DNA from 2 places in the Clostridium sulfidigenes genome. Region 2 is predicted to be linked to the other one. Evidence: a T-box and tRNA genes for the amino acid it is inferred to sense, from the RefSeq annotation. Region 2 holds a T-box; the other holds one or more tRNA genes.
The links. The T-box of region 2 lies ahead of lysS (lysine--tRNA ligase). A T-box ahead of a tRNA ligase gene usually reads a tRNA of that ligase, here a tRNA-Lys.

Region 1 (7,603 bases), on a different contig from region 2:
GAAGGTGTTTTAAAAGACTTTCAAGAGGATATTTTAAAGCCAACTCTTAAGGGGATACAGGAAGAAAATCTAGATTATATAGGAATAATATTCTTTGGATTGATGATTTGCGAAAAAGGAGTATATCTTTTAGAGTATAATGTTAGAATGGGTGATCCAGAAACACAGGTGGTGTTACCTCTTATGGAGAGTTATTTTATTGATATAATTGAAGCTGCAATAGAAGGAAAACTTAGTGATGATATAGTTAAGTTTAAAAATAAGACAGCTTGTTGTGTTATAGGCTCTTCGAAAGGATATCCGGGGAGATATGAAAAAGGTGAGTTAATTACAGGTATTGATAGTTGCAGTGAAAAGGTATTTATTGCTGGAGCTGATTCCATATATAATAAATTAATTACTAATGGTGGTAGAGTTTTAGGAGTTACAGCTCTTGGAGATAATCTAGAAGAGGCAAGAGAAAAGGCTTATAAAGGGATATTACAAGTAAATTTTAATGGAATGTATTATAGAAAAGATATAGGTAAATAAATACTGAAATAAGAAAATGCTAAGGAGGTGGAATATAACTACTCCTTAGCATTTTTATTTATATACTCACTATATTATATATTTATAGTCTTTGTGAAAATTTCAGAAAATGGTTTTCATCAGTAAAACTACATTTATTTAAAATCTAGTTTTGGAGTAGTCTTGATTGTAAAATAGTTAAAGAAAAGAGAAAAGGGTATAATTTTATTAATTTAAGGTATATGAAGTAACTTTAAATCCTATAATATACAGTGAGGAAGTTCTTACGAATTTATTACAATATGTTTTTTATGTTGAAATAAATAAGTACATAATGTATTATAATCAATGTGTATAGTTATGTATTAAAAAATATATATACCAAAATATGTAAAAAGTATTAACAAAATTAGAAAAAATGTGTAAAATATATATAGAGGATTTTAAGAACACATTATTATGTAAAACTATAAAATAATTTCCATGAATATAATAACATATTATATATGGAAGAATAGAAAAATAAAGGTGAAGATTATGTTTAATTTAATATTATTAATTATTATGTCTCCATATACTGCATTATTTACCGGAGTATATACTACTTATAGAGTTATAAAGATGAGAGAGGAAATACAGAAAAATAGTTGGAATATGGGATTGGTTCTTTTGTTTCTTTGGTCTCTATTAGCTGGACTTCTTAATAAAAGTATTATGTCTGCCGCTGTTTCAATAGTTTTTTTCTTATATTTTACTATAAGTGTAGTATTACAAAATTATTGCAAGACAGAAGAAAAATTGGAAATAATATGTAATTATTTAATTAAGTTTTCAATTTTTTCGGGAATTGTTGGAATTATAGAAAAGGTTACTTTTGCATATTTTCCAATGGAACTGTGGAAAAAAATTTTAGGTGTACCGTTGGAGGTTTCAACTAATCATAGAATTTTTAGTACTTTTGGAAATCCGAACATAGCTGGAGATTGGTTTGCTATTATGATGATAATGGCCATATACTATGCTTCTAATAGTAAAAGTGTTAAGGTGAAGTTGTCATATTATAGTGCTACAGCTCTATTTTTAATAAATCTTTGTTTAACTGGCTCAAGAGGGGTTTTTATTGGATTTATGTTTGGATTAGTTTCCCTATTACTATTGAAAATAAAAAGAAATAAGAGTGATATAATAATAATTATATCTATTTTATTAGTTATAGGTGTAGTAGGGTTTACACCTCCAAAGGTATCTGATATATCTCAAGAGATTACTGGTCATCAGATTGAGAGGTCTTTTGACACTAGAGAAGAAATATGGTTAGGATCTTTAAGGATGATAGAAGAGAAACCATTGACTGGTTGGGGAATGTTAGGAACTATAGAGCATGGTAATGAATTCTCAAGGTATAGTCGTGTCATTAATCATTCTCATAATATATGGCTATCATTATTAACTTCTTTAGGAGTAATCGGACTTTTAATTTACTTATATATAAGAGCAAATATTTATAAAGATTTAATATATCTTTATAAATCTGGATATAGTAGTGTAGCGTTACTAATGGCAATACAGGTAGTTGTTTTAGTTCATGGAGTAATTGATTTTACAATAATAACTCCACAAATAGGAATACTATTTATTGGATCATCATCTATAGTCACAGCTCTAGCAAAAGAAAGTGTTAGTGTGTTTTCAAAAAGAAGAAGTATAGCTGTATAGTTATTAAGTTTTGTAAAAGCTTTTATGAAGAAGTTTATTCTCATAAAAGTTTTTTTTATATATTAGAGCTTAAGTAAAGGCTAAGTACAGGATTTTCATTTATTAAAGTTATATATGTAATTAGTATAATAGATTAATTTATATTGTTGTATTAATATTACCAATAAGTAATATTATACTTATCAATAATTAGTATTGGTAAATTGCTATATAAAGCAATAAAATGAAATTAAGAAATTTATAACAAGGTTTTAATAGGGGGCATTACATTATGAATCTAGAGTATTTAAAAGAGCTGGAACAGCCTATTAGAGAAAAATTGATGAGAGAAGAGTTGGGGGAAGAAAAGTGTAAAATAATTGACAAGTTCAATTTACATCCCAATGAAAACTTATATTGGGAAAGAGTAGAGCCCAAATACCCTAATCAAGAATATTTTAGTCATAAACTAGCAACGAAGAGTACGCCTATAGGGATAATATTTCATATAAATAGATTATGTTATGCAAAAACTAAATATTTTGAACAGAATTGGGATAAATTTGTTCCATGTATATATAGTTATATAAATAATTTTGTAGAAACGGAAATTTATAATATGGAGTATATCAAACATAAAAGTACAGGTTTAATTCTAGATTTGCGAGAACTTGCAAAAATTCATTGGATAGATGATTTCAGAGCCATATGTACTTACTTAGAAGAGAAAGAGATAGAAATGCAATCATAATAGGAAAATTAAATTTATAAGAGCTTAGTTATCATCAGATAATTAAGCTCTATTCTTATAAATGACTATAAAAGAAGAAATATTTAGGTTAATATATTAAATAGATAAGCAAATACATTTAATAGTATATTATTATCTTGAAAGGAGAGATAAATATAATAAATATAGATTGGAAGCCGGATAAAAACTTAAATAAGCCTCTATATATTCAAATTGTAGAGTACTTTAAGGAGAAAATAAATGGAGGAGAATGGCAAGTCGGATTCATGATTCCTACGCAACGAGAATTAGCTAAAATTTTTAATGTAAATAGAAGTACTATTGTTTCAGCTATAGATGAGTTAAAGGCAGAAGGAATCTTAGAGGGTAAGGGAAAGGGTGGAACTAAAATAGTAAATAATGTATCACCTTTATTATCTAATATACAACCAGATTGGAAGTCCTATATTGATGAAGGCATTCATATCCCTAATGTTAAGACTATTAAGAAAATCAATACCCTTGAGTTTAGAGAAGATTATATACGATTGAGCACTGGAGAACCATCATCAGAATTATTTCCAAAAGAAGATATGAAAATAATATTAAATGAAGTAGCAAAGGATATGGATAATTTAGGATATGAAAGTCCCAGTGGAACTATGTATCTTAGGCAGCAAGTAAGTAATTATTTAAAGACAATTGGCATATATGCATCACCAGGTTCTATACTTATTGTTTCTGGAGCTTTGCAAGCAATGCAGCTAATTTCTATGGGATTATTGCAAAAGGGTTCTACTGTATTGTTAGAAAATCCTTCTTATATGTACTCACTTCAAATATTTCAGTCATTAGATATGAGAAGAAGTGGTATACCTATGGATAATGAAGGAGTTATGGCTAATTTAATTCCAGATTACATAAAAAAACATGTTCCATCTATACTATATACTATACCAAATTTTCAAAATCCTACTTCTATAGTCATGTCAGAAAAAAGAAGAAAAGAGTTGATAAAGGTTTGTCAGAAAGAAAAGTTACCTATTATTGAAGATGATGTATATAGGGAGCTTTGGATTGACGCTCCACCACCGGACCCTATTAAGAGTATAGACACTAATGGATTGGTATTATATGTAGGGAGTGTATCAAAGACATTATGTCCAGGATTAAGAATTGGTTGGATTGTGGGACCAGAACCAGTAATTGAACGATTAGGTGATATAAAGATGCAAACTGATTATGGTTCTAGCTCTTTATCGCAACTTACTGTGGGTAAGTGGCTAGAAACGGGATTGTATGAAAATCATTTAAAAGAGATAAGAAGTCAATTAACTATAAGAAGAGATGTAACAATAAATGCCTTAAATAGATACTTTAAGGATATAGCTACTTGGGAAATACCCTCAGGGGGTTATTATGTTTGGATTACTTTAAAGTATAAAATAGGTATGTATAAGCTTTTTGATGAAGCATGTAAAATGGGAATTTTATTGTATCCTGGATATATATATGATGCTAATTTTAACAATTCTTTGAGAATATCTTTTTCCTATGCACCTATAGAAGAGCTAGAGGAAGGTTTATTAAAACTATCATTGCTTATTAAAGAATTAGTTAGAAGGTAAGAACTCTGTTTAGCGCGATTAAGCAATCAGCTAAATTTAGAATTATATTTGTTTAATTACTCATAACATAATTATATGGTTGTGTTATGAGTAGTTTTTGGTTGGGTTTATTTTAATTAATATGGATGGAGAAGTATTGAGTGAATTTTCTTATAATATAAACAAGATAGCAGCTGTTAAATAAAACTAATTTAAATTAGGTATCTTTATATTAGGGGACTGGAGAGGATACTATGTTAGAAAACACTTTGATTAATGATATCCATATAAAGGAAATAGAGGAGCTGGAAGAATTTCCGCTACTAGAGATAGATTTAAAAAAGGTATATGATAATACTAAATATGTAGTGGATTTATGTAAGAATCAAGGAATTTCTGTAGCAGGAGTAGTTAAAGTTGTACATGCTATGCCACAGATAGTTTCAGAGATGGATAAGGCAGGATGTGAGTATCTTGCTACATCTAGAATAAATCAAGTTATAGAGATGAAAAAACAAGGTGTAAAAAAACCTGTTATGCTTATAAGAATACCTATGCATAATGAAATAAAACAATTAGTGGAATATGTGGATATAAGTTTAAACTCTGAAATTGAAACTTTAAAGAAAATAAACGAAGAGTGTAAATACAAAAACAAGAATCACAAAGTTATTTTAATGATGGATTTAGGTGATTTAAGGGAAGGTATTGTAGATGAAAAAGAGTTCATAAACTTAGCCTTATATGTAGAGAAAGAATTAACTAATGTAAAACTTTATGGTATAGGGACAAATTTAGGATGCTATGGTTCTGTGAAACCTACAGAAGAGAATTTAGGTAAATTATGTGATGTAGCAGAAAAAATAGAAGCTTTGATTGGAAGAGAATTGGATGTGGTCTCAGGAGGAGCTACTTCTTCGTTAACTTTAATTTGGGATGGAAAAATACCAAGTAAAATTAATAATTTAAGAATTGGAGAAGGAATATTAGTTGCTAAGGATTTAGATGATTTTTGGGAGTATGATATGTCCATGTTACATCAAGATGCATTTGTGCTAAAAGCTCAGGTAGTGGAAGTTAAAAATAAGCCATCTCATCCAATTGGTGAAATATTTATAGATGCATTTGGGAATAAGCCAACCTATGAAGATAGAGGCGAAAGAAGACGTGCATTATTGGCAATAGGTAAGCAGGATTTTGTTTCTGTAGATACTTTAATACCTATAGATAAAAATATAGAGGTAATTGGTGCTAGTAGTGATCATTTAATTATAGATATAGAAGACTGTAAAACAAATTATAAAGTTGGTGATGTTATAGAATTCAATATATATTATCCTCACTTATTATATCTAAGTGGATCAAGGGATGTAAATAAGAAATTTATATAATGAAGATAAAAGATGTTTAAATACAATATAGGTATATGCAATAGATATTTTGAAATCTATTGCATATACCTATAATTATTTACAAAATTAAATAATATTAATATAATAATATTTGTGACAAGGACATGTGCCATTAGCTCAGTTGGCAGAGCACCTGACTCTTAATCAGGGGGTCCAGGGTTCGAACCCCTGATGGCGCACCAAGGGAAACAATACTGTAGAGTGTTGTTTCTTTTTTAATAAAAATTTTTTTGAAAAAAGTAGCTCGTAAAATAATTAATATGATTAAATTAATCTATAAAAGTATAAACTGAATTGGTTTATATTTTTTTACATTAAATGATAAATATTTATTTAATGTATTTTAATAAAATACTTTACAAAACTTACAGTGGGTTGTATAATAATATTTGTGACAAGGACATGTGCCATTAGCTCAGCTGGCAGAGCACTTGACTCTTAATCAAGGGGTCCAGGGTTCGAACCCCTGATGGCGCACCATACCTCGTAGTACTAATAAGTATTACGAGGTATTTTACATTTTAAACTAAAAAATAGTATAGACTTAATTAATAAAATATATTAAGGTTAATATAGATTTTATACAAAATGAAAGAAGGAAAAATAATGAATCATTTATCAACAGAAAAAACTAATGCTCCTATTTGGTTTATATTTAGACAAAATGAATTATTAGTAGAAGAAAAAGAGGATAAAATTTTTATACCAAGATTTAAAGATTTAGAATCAGTTAATATTAATCCAGTAAGAGTTCAAGATCTAGGAACTAGAAGTTGTGGTAAATGTTACTCTGTAGAGGTATCAAAAGAGTATACAGAGCCTTTGGGTATGAAATTTATAACCTTAAGAAACTTATATGGACAAGTTTCTGATGAAATATATATAGAAGCGGGACGTGCTATTCAAATCATGAATTGGGATAGAACCCATCAATATTGTGGTGTTTGTGGTAATAGTACTAATACTATACTAAATGAATATGGGAAAATATGTCCACAGTGTGGTTTTATAAGCTACCCTAGAATAAGTCCTGCTATAATAGTTGCTATAGTTAAAGATGGTAAATTACTTCTTGCTAAAAATGCTAAGTCAAAACATAATTTTTATAGTGTTTTAGCAGGATTTTTGGAACCTGGTGAAACATTAGAGGAATGTGTAGAGAGGGAAGTAATGGAGGAAGTGGGAATAGAAGTTAAAAATATAAAATATTTTGGTAATCAACCATGGCCATTTCCTAATTCTCTTATGGTAGGGTTCACAGCAGAATATGATAAGGGTGAAATAAAGGTTGATGGAGTTGAAATTGAAGAGGCAAACTGGTTTGAGGTAAATAATTTACCTAGTATTCCTGGAAGCATTAGTATTGCAAGAAAACTAATAGATTGGTTTAAGGATAATTATACTGAGATCTAGATTTTATAATTAAATTAACAATAGAATTTATAGGAAAAGTATATTGAGTTTTACAGTATACTAAAAAAACTTTAACACATAATAAACAATGAATATATGTGTTAAAGGAGGGATAAATATGGATCATGATTTATTAAGAGAACAACAATATGAGATTAAACAACGTGAAGAAGATAAAAGGAAATACAAAAAGGAGAACTATCTTCGTAATGGCAATAAATCTCAAGGTCAATACG
Region 2 (7,603 bases):
TGCTCTAGTAGGTCTTGGATTTCTAATCATAGAATCTAACATTTGAGTTGCAGTAATTACGGGCTTTCCAGCTTCATTACATTTTTGTATAATCATCTTCTGAACTACTGGTACCTCTTCAGTAGGAATTTCTACTCCTAAATCCCCTCTTGCTACCATAATTCCATCAGAATATCTTATAATTTCATCAATATTATCTACGCCTTCTCTATTTTCAATCTTTGAAAATACTTGAATATAATCTCCACCATTCTTATCAAGAAGATGTCTTATATCTAGTACATCTGTACCTTTTCTTATAAAAGATGCAGCTACTATATCTACTTCACTTTCTATACCAAACATTAAATCTGCTATATCTTTCTCTGTTAATGCTGGAAGATTTAATTTAACTCCTGGCACATTCATTCCTTTGTGATTTCCTATAACTCCTGTATTTTCAACATGAGTTTTTATTTCTTTACCTTCTATAGATAATACTTTTAATGCCACTAATCCATCATTTATTAAAAGTATGTTTCCTGGTTTTACATCTTTATAGAGGTTTTTATAAGTAATAGAACATTTAGTTTCATCTCCTATAATATCCTCTCCACAATGAACTATAAAAGTTGTTCCTTCTTTAAGTTCTACAGTCCCATTTTCAAAGTTTCCAGTTCTAATCTCTGGTCCCTTTGTGTCAAGTAATATAGCAATATGCTTTTCTAATTCAGCTCTTGCTTCCTTAACCATATCTATTCTTCTCTTATGTTCTTCATGACTTCCATGAGAAAAATTTAATCTGGCAGCATTCATACCATTTTCAATTAACTTTTTTATAATTTCCTTTTCATCAGTAGTAGGTCCCATTGTACAAACAATTTTAGTTTTCTTCATAGTTATCCTCCCTTATATTTCATAGATTTAAATTTTTTTGCCTAGATAACTTTATTAATGTATAAAATTATATTAAAAAATTTGTAACTCTACATTATTTATGACACATTAATTAGACAAATCTACACTTAATTTGTATAACTCTTCATTAAAACATGATTTTAAATCTAAGGCTTCTTTTATATCTATATCTATAATTTTATTTGCCTTTATACCAATAAGTCTTGCTGTCTTTCCTTCTAGCAACACTTTTACGGCTTTACTACCCATTCTTGAAGCTAAAATTCTATCAAAAGCACTTGGACTTCCTCCTCTTTGTATATATCCAAGCACCGTTGCCCTAGTCTCTATACCCGTTATTTCCTCTACGCTTTTAGCTAATTTCTGTGCTCCACCTACACCTTCAGCTAAGATTATAATATTGTGAAGCTTACCATTACGTTTTCCTTTGAAAATATTCTCACATATATCTTCAATAGTAAATTTTTTCTCTGGAACTATTACCTGTTCCGCCCCACCAGCAATACCTGAAAATAAAGCTAAATCTCCACAGTTTCTTCCCATAACTTCAATTACACTCACTCTTTCATGGGAGCTAGAGGTATCTCTAATTTTATTTATAGCATCAATAGCCGTGTTTAAAGCTGTATCAAAACCAACTGTATAATCTGTATATGGTAAATCATTATCTATAGTACCAGGTATTCCAACTGTTGGTATGCCTAAATCACTTAATTCCTTAGCTCCTCTAAAGGATCCATCTCCACCAATGACTATAATTCCATCTATTTTTAGGACTTTAATAACATTAAGTGCCTTCTGTCTTCCCTCTGGTGTTTTAAACTCTTCACTTCTAGCAGTCCTTAGGATAGTACCTCCTCTTTGAATTATATCAGAAACAGAATGTCTATCCATCTCAAATATTTCTCCATTAATAAGCCCATTAAATCCTCTATGTACTCCAAATACCTGGACTTCATTTTCAATTCCAATCCTAACCACAGCTCTTATTGCTGCATTCATTGCTGGTGAATCTCCACCGCTAGTTAATACTGCAATTCTTTTCATGATATTACCCCCTAGCTTTATTGTGGTTGATATTTATAATCATCTCTTTTCATGTATTTTAATAATATATTTATAAATAATTCAACCCTTAAAATATGAATTTTTTTCACAACAATATATCCATCTAGGTTTATCCAACTACTGCATTAATAAAAAATCAATATACTATTTAATCTCTAATTACTTAAGTTAATTTTAATGTCTAAAGTTACTCATTGCAACCTCTTATTAAATGCATTTAAATGAATAACGATAAATTTTCCATTGTAAATGTTGTCAACTTTTAATAAAGTCTCTTATAATTTATTCTTCCCCATTTTATCCTTTATAATTAATAAATTTCATTAAAATTTACATGCAAAATTAAGAAGAGCTACCTCTATAATTAAACTAAGTTTTATCAACAATTCAATTTGCAATCTAATATTAATAAAGTTTTCTTATATCTTCATGCAAATTAAGGTTAAATCTAAGTAAAATTTGAACTAACTCTTCTTATATTATCTTTTAATTATCTTTTTACTAATGGAAAAGCAATTACATCTCTTATAGATGATGAGTTTGTTAAAAACATCATCATTCTATCTATTCCTATTCCAAGACCTCCTGCTGGTGGCATAGCTACATCTATAGCTACTGCAAATTCTTCATCCATTGGGCTAGCAGTTTCAAGTCCTGCTCTTAATTTTGCTGCTTGCTCATGAAGTAAAATTCTTTGTCTTAATGGATTATTAAGTTCTGAATATGCATTTCCAAGTTCTACTCCAAAGGCATAAGGTTCAAATCTTTCTATTAACTCTGGATTTTCTCTATGAACTTTACATAGTGGAGACGAATCTAATGGAAAATCTATTACAAAGGTTGGCTCTATTAATTTATCCTCGCAATAAGCCTCAAATAATGTAAGTATTAAGTCTCCTTTATTTGCTTCCTTAATATTAAATCCGACCCTTTGCTCCCCTTCTAATAATCCTTTTTCTATAATTAGAGGTACTATTTCTTCCTTAGTTAATCTCTCCACATCTATCCCTGTATCTTTAAGAACTAGATTGCACATAGTTTCTCTCTTCCAAGGGGCTTTAAAGTCAATTTCAACACCATCATATACAGCCTTAGTTGTTCCTTTGATTTTAGTAAATACGTGCTCATATAAATCTTCCATAATTCTCATCATATCATTATAGTCAGCATAAGCCATGTAACATTCAAACAATGTAAATTCTGGATAGTGAGTTCTATCTATTCCTTCATTTCTAAAGGAACGTCCCATACTAAAAACTCTATCAATGCCTCCAACCATCAATCTTTTTAAGTATAACTCTGGAGATACATTCATAAATACTTCACAGTCTAATGCATTTACATTAGTTATAAATGGTTTAGCTTCTCCTCCACCATATTTTGTATCTAAAATAGGGGTTTCCATTTCCATAAACCCTTTAGAATTCATAAACTCTCTTATGGCATACATAGCCTTAGCTCTATTTACAAATCTATCTCTTACATCTTCATTCATTATCATATCTAAGGATCTATGTCTTTGTCTTAAATCCATATCTTGAATTCCGTGATATTTTTCTGGAAGAGGTCTTATAGATTTTGAAAGCACGGTAACATTTAGAGCTTTAATAGTTATTTCTTCCGTTTTTGTTTTAAATGCGAATCCTTCTACACCAATTATGTCTCCTACATCAAGAAGTTTAATAACTCCATAGGCATCTTCACCAAGATCATTTTTACTTATATACACTTGAATATTTCCATTCTGATCCCTTAAATTTAAAAATGTTACTTTACCCATTCTTCTTAAAAGCATTATTCTTCCTGATAAAATAAATCTCTCTTCACTATCTATTTTATCAAAGTTTTTTGTTATATAGTTTGAAGTAGTGTTTGGCTCAAAAGTATAGGGATAAGGATTGATTCCTCTGCTTAAAAGTTCATTTAATTTTTTTATTCTCTCTACGTTAAATTCATTGGCATCTTGCATTATTTCTTGTAAGTTATCTAATTCTACATAATCATTGTACATATATAATAGTACCACCTTTCAATTTTGCTTTTTAATTTCTCATAACTTTTATGAAGCTAAATAACACCTCATTATAGTATTTTCTAGTAGACTCAGTTACGTTACTTTCGTCCATTATTATATTTTTGCAAAATAAAAACTCTCACCTCCAAGACAATAGTCTTGGGGACGAGAGTTTGGTAAGTTCAACTTCGTGGTACCACCCCAGTTTATTAATATGTCACCATATTAACCTTTTCAAGTACGGCTTTACAATAAAATATATTAAGCTTATACCCTAGCTCTATAACGGGAGCACCCGTTACACCATCTCTCTTCCTAAAGGAAACTTCTTTCTTTTTTAAGAAGCAACCTCACTTTAAGATAAACTCTAGTGAAGTAAAGATCCTGTGTACAACTCCGAGGCTTTTTTCACCAAACTGTTTTTTGCTTTCTCTCACCATCTAAAGCTCTCTGTAAAAAAATTGAGTTTGATTACTCTTCTCTTCATAGTTTTATTGAGTATATTTTAATATACTCAATATATAATGTCAAGAATTTTTAAAAAACTTATGTTATACAAAGCACCAAGCTAATTGCTTGGTGCCTAAAATAATTTATTTTATTATAATGTTAGCCTTAATCTTCTAAAACTTTAACATTATCATCCCCAAAGATTTCTCTCAGTTTAGATGTAGTATCATAATCATTATTAAGCCAACTATTTTTATTTATAAGATATTTTTTCTTCGTATTAGCAGCAAATAAGTAAGTTGGTGCTGAACCAAATTCCCCCATAAAATTGTCTCTTATAAGCTTCATTGCACTATTTAGCTTCCTATCATCTTCAACCCTTATATATATCTTATCCGTACTCACTTTAACTAATGGCGATATTTTTTCACATAATATTTTAGGTTGTTCTTCCTCTTCCAGGGCTATACGTCCTTCCACAGTGACTATTTCATCTTCCTCAATAAATTCTCTGCAAGCTGAAAATGTCTTTGGAAATATGACTAGTTCTATGGTTCCAAATAAATCCTCTAAGGTCGCAAAGGCCATAGCCTGATTATTTCTTGTAATTTTTTTAGAAACTGATGTTAAAAGTCCCCCTAAAATTACTTTTTGTTTATCTTTTACCTTTGAAACTCTCTCGCTAATAAGTCCTTCTACACCTGTACTTCCATCTTCTAAAGTATCTGCTAAAACTAAGTCTGATATCTTGTGAGAGGTTACATGTTTTAAAGTCTTCTCATAATCATCTAGTGGATGACCTGATAAATATATTCCTGTCATTTCTTTTTCCATAGCTAATAAATACTTTTTATTAAATTCCTGAATTTCTGGATAAACTATTTTAAAGGCACTATCTTCATCCTCAGCTCCTTGAAATAGACTGATTTGTCCTGGGACATTTCTCTTTCTTTCATTGTTTATTCCATCTAAAATTTTCTCAAATACAGCTATTAATTTAGATCTGTATACTCCTAAACTATCAAAGGCTCCAACTTTTATAAGACTCTCTACAGCTCTCTTATTTACTGCTCCAGAATCAATCTTGTTACAAAAATCGCTAAAGCTCTTAAATTTCCCTTTTTCCTTACGTCTTTCCACTATTGATTCTATAACATTTACTCCAACATTTTTTATGGCTGAAAGACCAAATCTTATAGTGTTACCTTGTACTGTAAACTTACTAAAGCTTTCATTTATGTCTGGTGGAAGTACTTTTATTCCTATTTCTTCTGCAAACCTAATGTAGTATGCTACCTTTTCATTGTTTCCCATTATACTATTAAGCATGGCAGCTATAAATTCTGCTGGGTAATAATACATTAAATATGCTGTTTGATATCCAACTACTGCATAAGCTGCAGCGTGACTCTTATTAAAAGCATAGGATGCAAAATCCATCATCTGATCAAATATCTTATTAGCTGCTTCTTCTGTAATTCCATTTCGAATACATCCAGGTACTACAATCTTCCCCTCTTCATCTACTATCCCATGTACAAAGTTTTTTCTCTCTTCTTCCATGACCTTATGTTTCTTCTTCGACATGGCACGTCTCACAAGGTCACTTCTCCCCAGGGAATATCCTCCAAGATCTCTAACTATTTGCATTACTTGTTCCTGATACACCATTACCCCATATGTCACATCCAATATACCTTCTAATTCTGGAGTTACATACTCTACTTTGTCTGGATTTCTTTTTCCTTCAATGTATTTTGGAATTTCTGCCATTGGGCCTGGTCTATAAAGACTTATTCCTGCTATGATATCTTCAAGACAGTCTGGTTTTAAATCTCTCATAAAAGAAGTCATTCCTGCAGATTCTAACTGGAATACTCCTACTGTTTTTCCTTCGCCAACCATTTGATAAACTTTTGAATCTTCAAAATCTATATGGTCTATATCTATTTTTATACCTTTATTTTCCCATATATTCTTAATAGCTTCATCCATTACTGTAAGGGTTCTTAACCCTAAGAAATCCATCTTTAAAAGTCCTAATTCCTCTAATGTACCCATGGTAAACTGAGTTACTATCATACCTTCATTCTTTTGTAATGGAACATATTCTACCAAAGGATGAGATGCTATAACTACTCCAGCAGCATGGGTAGAGGAGTGTCTTGGTAAACCTTCTAAATCTCTAGCTACATCTATAAGTTCACGTACTCTCTCATCTACATCATAAAGCTCTTGTAACTCACTATTCATTTCCAGTGCTTTGTCTATAGTTATATTTAATACTGAAGGTATCATCTTTGCAATTTTATCTACTTCAGCATAGGAATAATTCATTGCTCTTCCTACATCTCTGATACATGCCCTTGGTGCCATGGTTCCAAAGGTAATTATCTGTGATACATTATTTTCTCCATACTTATCAACTACATAATCAATTACCCTTTGACGTCCTTCATAGCAAAAGTCTGAGTCAATATCAGGCATACTTACCCTTTCTGGATTAAGAAATCTCTCAAAAATTAAAGCATACTTTATTGGATCTATTTTGGTTATTCCCAATGTATAAGCAACTATAGCTCCTGCTGCTGAACCTCTTCCTGGTCCTGTAGGAATCCCATTTTCATTAGCATATTTTATAAAATCCCAAACAATTAGAAAATAATCAACATATCCCATTTTCTTGATTATTCCTAACTCATAATCTAATCTATCGCACAGAAGTTTTCCTTCTTCATTTTCTTCTCTTATTTTATTTACTTTTTCTTCATCCAATACTCCATTTAAAGCTGAGAATACTTCATATCTTTCAATAAGTCCCTTATAGCAATTTTCTCTAAGATATTCAAAGGGATCTACCCCCTCATGCAAAGGGAATTTAGGTAACTTAGATTCATGAAATTTATAATCGAAATCACACTTTTCTGCTATCTTTAGCGTATTTTCCATAGCCTCTGGTATATAAGAAAAAGTCTCATACATTTCTTCAGGTGACTTAAGATAAAATTGATTTGAAGGATATCTCATCCTAGTTTTATCTTCTACGGTCTTGCCTGTTTGAATACAAAGTAATACATCATGTGATTTACTATCTTCTTCATTTATATAGTGAGTATCATTAGTACATACTAATGGAATATCACATTCCTTAGACAACTCTAATAACATTTCATT

Region 1: it has a tRNA-Lys gene. The T-box ahead of lysS (lysine--tRNA ligase) is inferred to sense a tRNA for this amino acid. The anticodon was not compared.

The regions. Positions count from the first base shown of each region.
Region 1 is NZ_JBQHQR010000004.1:52,735-60,337, reverse strand. It holds gene purD (phosphoribosylamine--glycine ligase) at 1-531, shown strand, start outside; gene ACTNBA_RS05725 (O-antigen ligase family protein) at 1,048-2,226, shown strand; gene ACTNBA_RS05720 (hypothetical protein) at 2,498-2,956, shown strand; gene ACTNBA_RS05715 (aminotransferase-like domain-containing protein) at 3,094-4,563, shown strand; gene ACTNBA_RS05710 (alanine/ornithine racemase family PLP-dependent enzyme) at 4,797-5,933, shown strand; tRNA gene ACTNBA_RS05705 (tRNA-Lys) at 6,061-6,136, shown strand; tRNA gene ACTNBA_RS05700 (tRNA-Lys) at 6,359-6,434, shown strand; gene nudC (NAD(+) diphosphatase) at 6,561-7,367, shown strand; gene ACTNBA_RS05690 (hypothetical protein) at 7,456-7,603, shown strand, end outside.
Region 2 is NZ_JBQHQR010000003.1:260,144-267,746, reverse strand. It holds gene pyk (pyruvate kinase) at 1-876, opposite strand, end outside; gene pfkA (6-phosphofructokinase) at 985-1,944, opposite strand; gene lysS (lysine--tRNA ligase) at 2,456-3,976, opposite strand; T-box leader at 4,138-4,475, opposite strand; gene ACTNBA_RS05090 (DNA polymerase III subunit alpha) at 4,595-7,603, opposite strand, start outside.